DNA from 3 places in the Pantoea sp. SGAir0418 genome. Region 1 is predicted to be linked to each of the others. Evidence: predicted binding sites of a transcription regulator. Region 1 holds the regulator's gene; each other region holds the start of a gene.
What was found. Region 1 encodes sigma-54, which starts transcription at its own class of promoters, with help from an activator protein. Its sites were predicted from a motif close to GTTGGCACANNTTTCGCTNT; they were not measured.

Region 2: a site for sigma-54 is predicted at 1,877-1,896, ahead of glnA (glutamate--ammonia ligase). Genes of this name have one in related genera too.
Region 3: a site for sigma-54 is predicted at 1,388-1,407, ahead of glnK (P-II family nitrogen regulator). Genes of this name have one in related genera too.

What each region holds. Positions count from the first base shown of each region.
Region 1 is NZ_CP027911.1:3,525,495-3,528,713, reverse strand. It holds gene ptsN (PTS IIA-like nitrogen regulatory protein PtsN) at 13-495, opposite strand; gene hpf (ribosome hibernation promoting factor) at 662-949, opposite strand; gene rpoN (RNA polymerase factor sigma-54) at 971-2,404, opposite strand; gene lptB (LPS export ABC transporter ATP-binding protein) at 2,453-3,178, opposite strand; gene lptA (lipopolysaccharide ABC transporter substrate-binding protein LptA) at 3,184-3,219, opposite strand, start outside.
Region 2 is NZ_CP027911.1:4,019,304-4,022,522, reverse strand. It holds gene glnL (nitrogen regulation protein NR(II)) at 1-120, opposite strand, end outside; gene glnA (glutamate--ammonia ligase) at 319-1,728, opposite strand; gene typA (ribosome-dependent GTPase TypA) at 2,169-3,219, shown strand, end outside.
Region 3 is NZ_CP027911.1:2,960,589-2,963,807, reverse strand. It holds gene C1N84_RS13935 (SmdB family multidrug efflux ABC transporter permease/ATP-binding protein) at 1-1,201, shown strand, start outside; gene glnK (P-II family nitrogen regulator) at 1,461-1,799, shown strand; gene amtB (ammonium transporter AmtB) at 1,833-3,122, shown strand; gene tesB (acyl-CoA thioesterase II) at 3,195-3,219, opposite strand, start outside.

The DNA.
Region 1 (3,219 bases):
AGTGTCTGTCGCTTAAGCGTGATCTTCCTGAGCTTCTGTAATGATGGCGTAGAGCTCTTCATCGCTCTGTGCCGCGCGCAAACGGCGGCAGACGGTTTTATCCGCCAGGCGTTTCGCCACCAGCGACAGGGTGTGCAGATGGGTTTTGCACTGGTCTGCGGGCACCAGCAGGGCAAACAGCAGGTCAACCGGCTGGTTGTCGACGGCGTCAAAGGCGATAGGCTGGTCGAGGCTGATAAACACGCCAACGGCGCGCAGCGTATCCTCCTCCAGCTTGCCGTGCGGGATGGCGATGCCGTTGCCAATGCCGGTACTGCCCATGCGTTCACGGGTCAGGATGGCTTCAAAAAGCGTCTGGTGCGGCAGATTGAGCTGCTTAGCGGCCAGCTCGCTGATAATTTCCAGCGCGCGCTTTTTACTCTGGCAGTGTACGCCGCTGCGGGTGCAGTCCAGCGAAAGGACCGCGCTCAATTCCAGTGTCAGATCGTTGTTCATCATCGTTTCACTTGCGTGTTCACATAGCCGTAAGGCACGTACCGGGACACCGCGAACGGGCAGGGCAGGTGACTGCAGGCGCTTGCGCAGATGACAAAACGGGGCGGTGACCCGCCCCATTTCTCCTCTGAGTGCTGAACCCGTCAGCACTCTGCAAGCGTGAAGGTTAGTGTTTTTTCAGTTTGTCTTTGTGTTTGGTCAGCTGACGGGCCAGCTTGTCAATCAGCCCGTCGATGGCCGCGTACATGTCTTCCGCTTCCGATGTGGCGTGCAGCTCCCCGCCGTTGACGTGCAGGGTTGCTTCCGCAATCTGCGTCACCTTCTCCACTTTCAGAACAATATAAACCTGATTGATACGATCAAAATAGTGTTCCAGTTTGGCAAATTTGTTATTTACAAATTCGCGCAGTGGGTCGGTTATCTCAACATTCAGTCCGGTAAGGTTTAGCTGCATAGGTCTTCCTTCTTGTTTCGGTCAAACCAGCTGCTTGCGCTGGTTTGATGGCGGTATAGATAAAGACTCGCGATACTTAGCAACCGTACGTCGCGCCACCATGATGCCCTGTTCAGATAACATGGAGGTCAGTTTGCTGTCGCTCAAGGGTTTTGCGGGATTTTCCGCGGAGATTAATTTTTTCACCAGTGCACGGATCGCCGTCGACGAGGCTTCGCCACCGCCTTCGGTGCTGACGTGACTGGAGAAAAAATACTTCAGTTCAAAAATGCCACGCGGGCTGTGCAAATACTTTTGCGTGGTGACGCGGGAAATGGTGGATTCATGCATATCCACGGCCTGGGCGATATCCGCCAGCACCATCGGACGCATATACTCTTCACCCTGTTCAAAAAACGCCTGCTGCTGTTCGACAATACAGCGCGTCACTTTCAGCAGCGTGTCGTTGCGGCTCTCCAGGCTCTTAATCAGCCAGCGGGCTTCCTGTAAGTTGCTGCGAATAAACTGACTGTCACTGTCATTACGCGCAGAACCGCCCATCGCGGCGTAATGCTGATTAATCTTCAGGCGCGGCAGGCTGTCAGCGTTCAGCTCCACCGTCCAGCGTGTGCCAGTCTTGCGCACCAGCACATCGGGAATCACGTACTCGGGCTCGCTGGTATTGATGGACTGCCCGGGGCGCGGATCGAGCGACTGAATCAGCAGCATCGCTTCCTTCAGCACCTCTTCTTTCAGCCGCGTAACGCGCATCAGGCTGCGGAAATCGTGGTTAGCCAGCAGGTCGAGATGCTCGCTGACGATCAGCCGTGCTTCGTTCAGCATCGGCATATCGGCCGCATACTGCGACAGCTGCACCAGCAGGCAGTCACGCAGATCGCGTGCGCCGACGCCCACCGGATCGAAACGCTGTACGCGCTTCAGCACCGCTTCCACCTCTTCCAGCGTCAGCTCTTCGTCACCAATACTGTCACAAATGTCCTGTAAGCTGACGGTGAGATAACCGGTATCGTCAATGGCATCGACGATGGAGGTAGCGATGGCGCGGTCGGTGTCGGTGAACGGCGTCAGTTCTACCTGCCACATCAGATAGTCCTGCAGCGACTGCGTGGTTTCACCCTGATACACCGGCAGCTCGTCGTCCTGGTAATCGGTGCCGGTGCCGGAGGGCGTACCGGCCGTGTAGATCTCGTCCCAGGTGGCATCGAGCGGCAGCTCTTCCGGCATCTCTTTCTGTTCGAGTGCCTCACGGGTATCTAACGCCTCGTTCTCCTGAAATTCGCGGGCGTCGACTTCATCGTGCAGATCGGTTTGTTCAAGCAGCGGATTGCTTTCCAGCGCCAGTTGCAGTTCCTGCTGGAGTTCAAGCGTAGAGAGTTGCAGCAAGCGGATTGCCTGCTGCAACTGGGGGGTCATCGCCAGCTGTTGGCTGAGCCTGAGTTGCAAACCTTGCTTCATAATCCGGCTAGAATTTCCTAAGCAAATGTCGGGTATGCCGACACCTTATCAGAGTCTGAACTCTTCGCCCAAATAAACCCGCTTAACCTGCTCATCTGCAAGAATTTCATCTGGCGTGCCGTGGGCAATCAGATGGCCCTGGCTGACGATATATGCGCGCTCACACACCGCGAGCGTTTCACGCACGTTGTGGTCGGTGATCAGCACGCCGAGGCCGCTGTCACGCAGGTGTTCGATGATCTTTTTGATATCGATAACGGAGATGGGGTCAACGCCGGCAAAAGGTTCATCCAGCAGGATAAACTTTGGATTGGCGGCCAGCGCACGGGCAATCTCGACGCGGCGACGTTCACCGCCCGACAGCGCCTGGCCCATGCTGTCGCGCAGATGGCCGATGTGGAACTCGTCCATCAGCTCATTGGCGCGATCCTGACGCTGCTCTTCCGTCAGGTCGTCACGCACCTGCAGTACCGCCATCAGGTTGTCGTAGACGCTCAGACGGCGAAAGATCGACGCTTCCTGCGGCAGATAACCGATGCCGCGCCGCGCGCGCGCATGCAGCGGCAGAATACTGATATCTTCTTCATCAATGATGATGCGGCCGGCATCACGCGGCACGATGCCGACCACCATGTAGAAAGTGGTGGTTTTACCGGCCCCGTTGGGGCCCAGCAGGCCGACAATCTCGCCGGATTTCACCTGCAGGCTGACATCTTCTACTACGCGACGGCCTTTGTAGGCTTTCGCCAGGTTTTCAGCGACTAATGTGGCCATAGCGATCAGTTACTCTTTTTGGGGCTCGCAGACGAACCGTT
Region 2 (3,219 bases), 490 kb from region 1:
CAGTAATTGCTGGGCCGCCGGGTTGGCGTAGTGGATAACCAGATCGTTATCGACCAGCAAAATACTGTTGATCAGGGAGTTGAGAATCTGCCCCGCGTCGGGCAGCGTGCCAGTTGCCATACAGCGTTCCTCTGCACTAAATTAGTGCATTATAGCCTTTGGGGACGCAAATCTATCCGTCGAACGATGAATTCGCGGTGAAAAAAGCCCATCCGGAGATGGGCTAAAGTTTCCACGGCAACAAAAAATCTTCAGCGCCAGGATTAGCACCGTCGCGGCGTTGGCGGCTACGGTGCATCTGCGCGAATCTTTTAAGGATTAAACGCTGTAGTACAGTTCGAACTCAACCGGGTGCGGCGTCATGCGTACGCGGTCGTTGTCAGCTTTACGCAGTTCGATGTAAGCATCGATAGCGTCGTCGGTGAACACGCCGCCACGAGTCAGGAACTCGCGGTCTTCGTTCAGTGCGTTCAGCGCTTCTTCCAGTGAACCGGCCACTTTTGGAATCTCAGCTTCTTCTTCCGGCGGCAGGTCGTACAGGTTTTTGTCCATCGCATCGCCAGGGTGGATCTTGTTGATCACGCCGTCGAGGCCGGCCATCAGCAGTGCGGTGAACGCCAGGTATGGGTTAGCCGCTGGATCCGGGAAGCGCGCTTCGATACGACGAGCTTTCGGGCTGGCCACCACCGGGATACGGATAGACGCAGAACGGTTACGTGCTGAGTAAGCCAGCATGACCGGTGCTTCGTAGCCTGGGACCAGACGCTTGTATGAGTTGGTGGTCGGGTTTGCCAGGGCGTTGATGGCTTTTGCGTGCTTGATGATACCGCCGATGTAGAACAGGGCAGTTTCAGACAGGCCGCCGTATTTGTCGCCAGAGAACAGGTTTACGCCGCCTTTAGACAGTGACATGTGGCAGTGCATACCGGAACCGTTGTCGCCAAACATTGGCTTCGGCATAAAGGTAGCCGTTTTGCCGTAGGCGTGCGCGACGTTGTGCACGACATATTTGTAGATCTGAATTTCGTCAGCTTTCTTGGTCATGGTGTTGAAGCGGGTAGCCACTTCGTTCTGACCAGCAGTAGCCACTTCGTGGTGATGCGCTTCTACCACCAGACCCATCTGCTCCATGGTCAGACACATGGCAGAACGGATGTCCTGTGATGAGTCAACCGGTGGCACCGGGAAGTAGCCGCCTTTCAGACCTGGACGGTGACCTTTGTTACCGCCTTCGTACTCTTTACCGGTGTTCCAGGCTGCTTCGATGTCGTCGATAGCCACGTGTGAGCCGGAAGTTGAAGAGCCGAAACGGATGTCGTCAAACAGGAAGAACTCTGGCTCAGGTCCGAACAGTACGGTGTCGGCGATGCCGGAAGAACGCAGGAACTCTTCTGCGCGCTTGGCAATGGAGCGCGGGTCGCGATCGTAGCCCTGCAGCGTGCCTGGCTCGAGAATGTCACAGCGGATGATGAGCGTCGGATCTTCGAAGAACGGATCCATTACGGCAGTTGTTGCATCCGGCATCAGCACCATGTCTGATTCGTTAATGCCTTTCCAGCCGCCGATGGAAGAGCCATCGAACATTTTGCCTTCTTCGAAGAAGTCAGCGTTAACCTGGTGAGCAGGGATAGTAACGTGCTGTTCTTTACCTTTGGTATCGGTAAAACGCAGGTCAACAAACTTAACTTCGTGCTCGTTCATCATCGAGAGAACGTGTTCAGCGGACATACTCAACTCTCCTGGAAATGGTCATTTTGTCGTCGTGGTGAGAGAACTTCTGTTGCCGGGAATGTGTCACGACTACTGACCACCCCTGACCAAGATCTCGGCAAGCTCTTCAACCGTTGTGCAACTGTCGTTTTCGCTTAAAAGATATAAAGCGAATTCTGTGCCAACTTTATTACAATGGTGAAAATGGCGCTGTGATGCGCCCTGCGGTGAGACGACGGCTGCACCAGTGTGGATGGAATGCACCAAAATAGTGCCGTCAGTTTAGGGGTAAGCACTTAAATGGTGCAAAGCGCCATCAAAGTGCAGCTTAATGCACCGTTATTGGTGCTAAAAACGCGCACTGCGAGAATCTTTCGGCGAAAACTGTGATCATGTTCAGTCTTTCGCTTAATCCGTGTACAATACCGCGTTATTTCTATAATGCCTGAGGCAAAGCTGTGATCGAAAATTTGCGTAACATCGCCATCATCGCGCACGTTGACCATGGTAAGACCACCCTGGTTGACAAACTGCTGCAACAGTCCGGTACTTTTGATGCCCGTACCGAAGCGACTGAGCGCGTGATGGACTCCAACGATTTGGAGAAAGAGCGTGGGATTACCATCCTCGCGAAAAACACCGCCATCAAATGGAACGACTACCGTATCAACATCGTTGATACCCCAGGACACGCCGACTTCGGTGGTGAAGTTGAGCGCGTCATGTCCATGGTGGATTCGGTGCTGCTGGTTGTAGACGCGATGGATGGCCCTATGCCGCAAACCCGCTTCGTAACCAAGAAAGCCTTTGCCCACGGTTTGAAGCCGATTGTAGTCATCAACAAAGTTGACCGTCCTGGCGCGCGTCCGGACTGGGTTGTTGACCAGGTATTTGACCTGTTCGTCAACCTCGACGCGACTGACGAGCAGCTCGATTTCCCGATCATTTATGCGTCTGCGCTGAATGGTATCGCCGGTCTGGATCACACCGACATGGCTGACGACATGACCCCGCTGTATCAGGCCATCGTCGACCACGTTTCTCCACCGCAGGTTGAAGTTGAAGCCCCACTGCAGATGCAGATCTCGCAGCTGGACTACAACAACTACCTCGGCGTAATCGGTATCGGCCGCATCAAGCGCGGTAAAGTGAAGCCAAACCAGCAGGTTACTGTGATCGACAGCGAAGGGAAAACCCGTAACGCGAAAGTCGGTAAAGTGCTGGGCCATCTGGGTCTGGAGCGTATTGAATCCGATTTGGCTGAAGCGGGCGACATCATCGCTATCACCGGTCTGGGCGAGCTGAACATCTCCGACACCATCTGCGACACGCAGAATGTGGAAGCGCTGCCAGCGCTGAGCGTGGATGAGCCAACCGTAACCATGTTCTTCAACGTCAACACCTCACCGTTCTGTGGTAAAGAAGGTAAGTTTGTGACGTCGCGTCAGATCCTTGAGCGTCTGAACAAAGAGCTGGTGCACAACGTAGCGCTGCGCGTAGAAGAAACTG
Region 3 (3,219 bases), 560 kb from region 1:
TGCGCGCCGCGTACGTAGCTATCTGGCCGAAATCAATAATGGCTTCAACGAAGTGATTAACGGCATGAGTGTGATCCAGCAGTTTCGCCAGCAGGCGCGCTTTGGCGAGCGCATGGGCGAAGCCAGCCGATCGCACTATCTGGCGCGGATGGAGACGCTGCGGCTGGACGGCTTCCTGCTGCGTCCGCTGCTCAGCCTGTTTTCTGCACTGATATTGTGCGGTCTGCTGATGCTTTTCAGCTTTGCCACGCCTGGTGTGTTTGAGGTTGGCGTGCTTTACGCCTTTATCACTTATCTTGGCCGCCTTAACGAGCCACTGATCGAGCTCACCACGCAGCAGTCAATGCTGCAGCAGGCGGTGGTGTCGGGCGAGCGTATTTTTGAACTGATGGATGCGGCGCAGCAGGGCTACGGCAGTGACGCTCAGCCGCTGGCTTCCGGGCGTATCACCCTGCGCGATGTCAGCTTTGCCTACCGCGACAACCGCGACGTGCTCAGCCATATCAACCTCGAAGTGCCGGCGCGCGGCTTCCTGGCACTGGTCGGCCACACCGGCAGCGGCAAAAGCACCTTAGCCAATCTGCTGATGGGCTACTATCCGGTGACGCGCGGCAGCATAGAACTGGATGGTCGCCCGCTGCGCCAGCTGACGCACGATGCGCTGCGCGGCAGCGTGGCGATGGTGCAACAGGATCCGGTGGTACTGGCCGATACGCTATTGGCCAACGTGCGTTTGGGACGCGATATCAGCGAAGAGGACGTGTGGCGTGCGCTGGAGAAGGTGCAGCTGGCACCGCTGGCCCGCGCGATGCGCGACGGCATTCATACCCGGCTCGGTGAGCAGGGGAACACGCTGTCGGTCGGGCAGAAACAGCTGCTGGCGCTGGCGCGCGTGCTGGTGTCGCTGCCGCAGATTCTGATCCTCGATGAGGCCACTGCCAATATCGACTCAGGCACCGAGCAGGCGATTCAGCAGGCGCTGCGCACGCTGCGCCAGCACAGCACGCTGGTGGTGATTGCTCACCGTCTTTCCACCATCACCGAAGCGGATCAGATTCTGGTGCTGCACCGTGGTCAGGTAGTCGAACGCGGTACGCACACCGAACTGCTGGCGCAGCAGGGCCGTTACTGGCAGATGTACCAGCTGCAGCAGGCTGGCGATGAACTCGCGGCGGGCATACCCGCAACGGCAGAGGGGTGATTTGCACCTTTTTTGCGCAGATTTATCGGAATGTTCTGTATTGATGCACTCCTTTGAGGCTGCAAGCACCAAAGGAGTGCAGTAAAGTCCCACCTTTCTGTTTTTCCGAATGAAAACCTTGCCCGTTACGCCATACCGGAGCGCGATACTCTGCGCCCGGCAGCCTTAGCGCCCACTTTTGCCATTTGTGGCACAGCCTTTGCTTAACTCTCTGCGTGTCCGCGAAGACTCACCTATTTTTATATCCGGAGGGGAACGTATGAAGCTGGTTACCGTGGTAATCAAACCATTTAAGCTGGAGGACGTGCGTGAAGCCTTATCCTCCATTGGCATTCAGGGCCTGACCGTGACCGAAGTGAAAGGCTTCGGTCGTCAGAAAGGCCATGCAGAACTGTACCGCGGTGCCGAGTACAGCGTTAACTTCCTGCCAAAAGTAAAAATCGATATTGCGATTGCGGACGATCAGCTGGATGAAGTGGTGGATGTGATCAGCAAAGCCGCGTACACCGGCAAAATTGGCGACGGCAAAATTTTCGTCGCGGAACTGCAGCGCGTGATTCGTATTCGTACCGGCGAGACCGACGAAGCAGCACTGTAACTGGGGCTCTGAATTGTGATGGGATGGAAAGAAATGAATAAAGTAATGACTAAGTTGGGCCTCACCAGCCTGGCGCTGTTACCGTCTCTTGCGATGGCAGCTGCGCCTGCTGTAGCGGATAAAGCCGATAACGCGTTTATGATGATTTGTACCGCGCTGGTACTGTTCATGACAATTCCCGGCATTGCCCTGTTTTACGGCGGCCTGATTCGCGGCAAAAACGTGCTGTCGATGCTGACGCAGGTCGCGGTGACGTTCGCGTTAGTGTGCGTACTGTGGATCGTCTACGGCTACTCGCTGGCGTTCAGCGAAGGCAACGCCTTCTTCGGTAACTTCCAGTGGGCAATGCTGAAAAATATCGAGCTGAAAGCGGTGATGGGCAGCTTCTATCAGTACATTCACGTGGCGTTCCAGGCTTCCTTCGCCTGTATCACCGTGGGGCTGATTGTTGGTTCGCTGGCTGAGCGTATTCGCTTCTCGGCGGTACTGATTTTCGTGCTGGTGTGGCTGACGCTGGCCTATCTGCCTATCGCACATATGGTGTGGGCTGGCGGCTTCCTGGCACAGGATGGCGCGCTGGACTTCGCTGGCGGTACCGTGGTGCACATCAACGCCGCCGTTGCGGGTCTGGTTGGTGCTTACCTGGTAGGCAAGCGTGCTGGCTTCGGTAAAGAAGCGTTCAAACCGCATAACCTGCCAATGGTGTTTACCGGTACCGCGATTCTGTACGTTGGCTGGTTCGGCTTCAACGCCGGTTCTGCGTCTTCCGCTAACGAAATCGCGGCGCTGGCCTTCCTGAATACCGTGGTGGCCACTGCGGGTGCCGTGCTGTCGTGGGTGTTCGGTGAGTGGGCGCTGCGCGGTAAGCCTTCACTGCTGGGTGCGTCTTCTGGCTTCATCGCCGGTCTGGTTGCCATCACGCCAGCCTGTGGTTATGTCGGCGTCGGCGGCGCACTGATTATCGGTCTGGCCGGTGGCCTGGCAGGTATCTGGGGTGTGACCACGCTGAAGAAATGGCTGCGCGTTGATGACCCGTGTGATGTGTTCGGTGTGCACGGCGTGTGCGGTATCCTCGGCTGTATCCTGACCGGCGTGTTTGCCTCCTCTTCACTGGGCGGCGTAGGCTACGCGGAAGGCGTGACCATGGGCCATCAGGTTTGGGTGCAGCTGTTCAGCTGTGGCCTGACCATCGTCTGGTCTGGCGTAGTAGCCTTCGTGGGCTTCAAGCTGGCAGATATGATTGTTGGCCTGCGCGTACCGGAAGAACAGGAACGTGAAGGTCTGGATGTGAACAGCCACGGCGAGAACGCTTACAACCAGTAAGTGCCGGCTGGCAGAAGAGCAGTGCGCTATAACTATAATGATGAGAAAGGGGCGAGATAATCGCCCCTTTTTTTATGCTTCGCGCTGACGCATCACC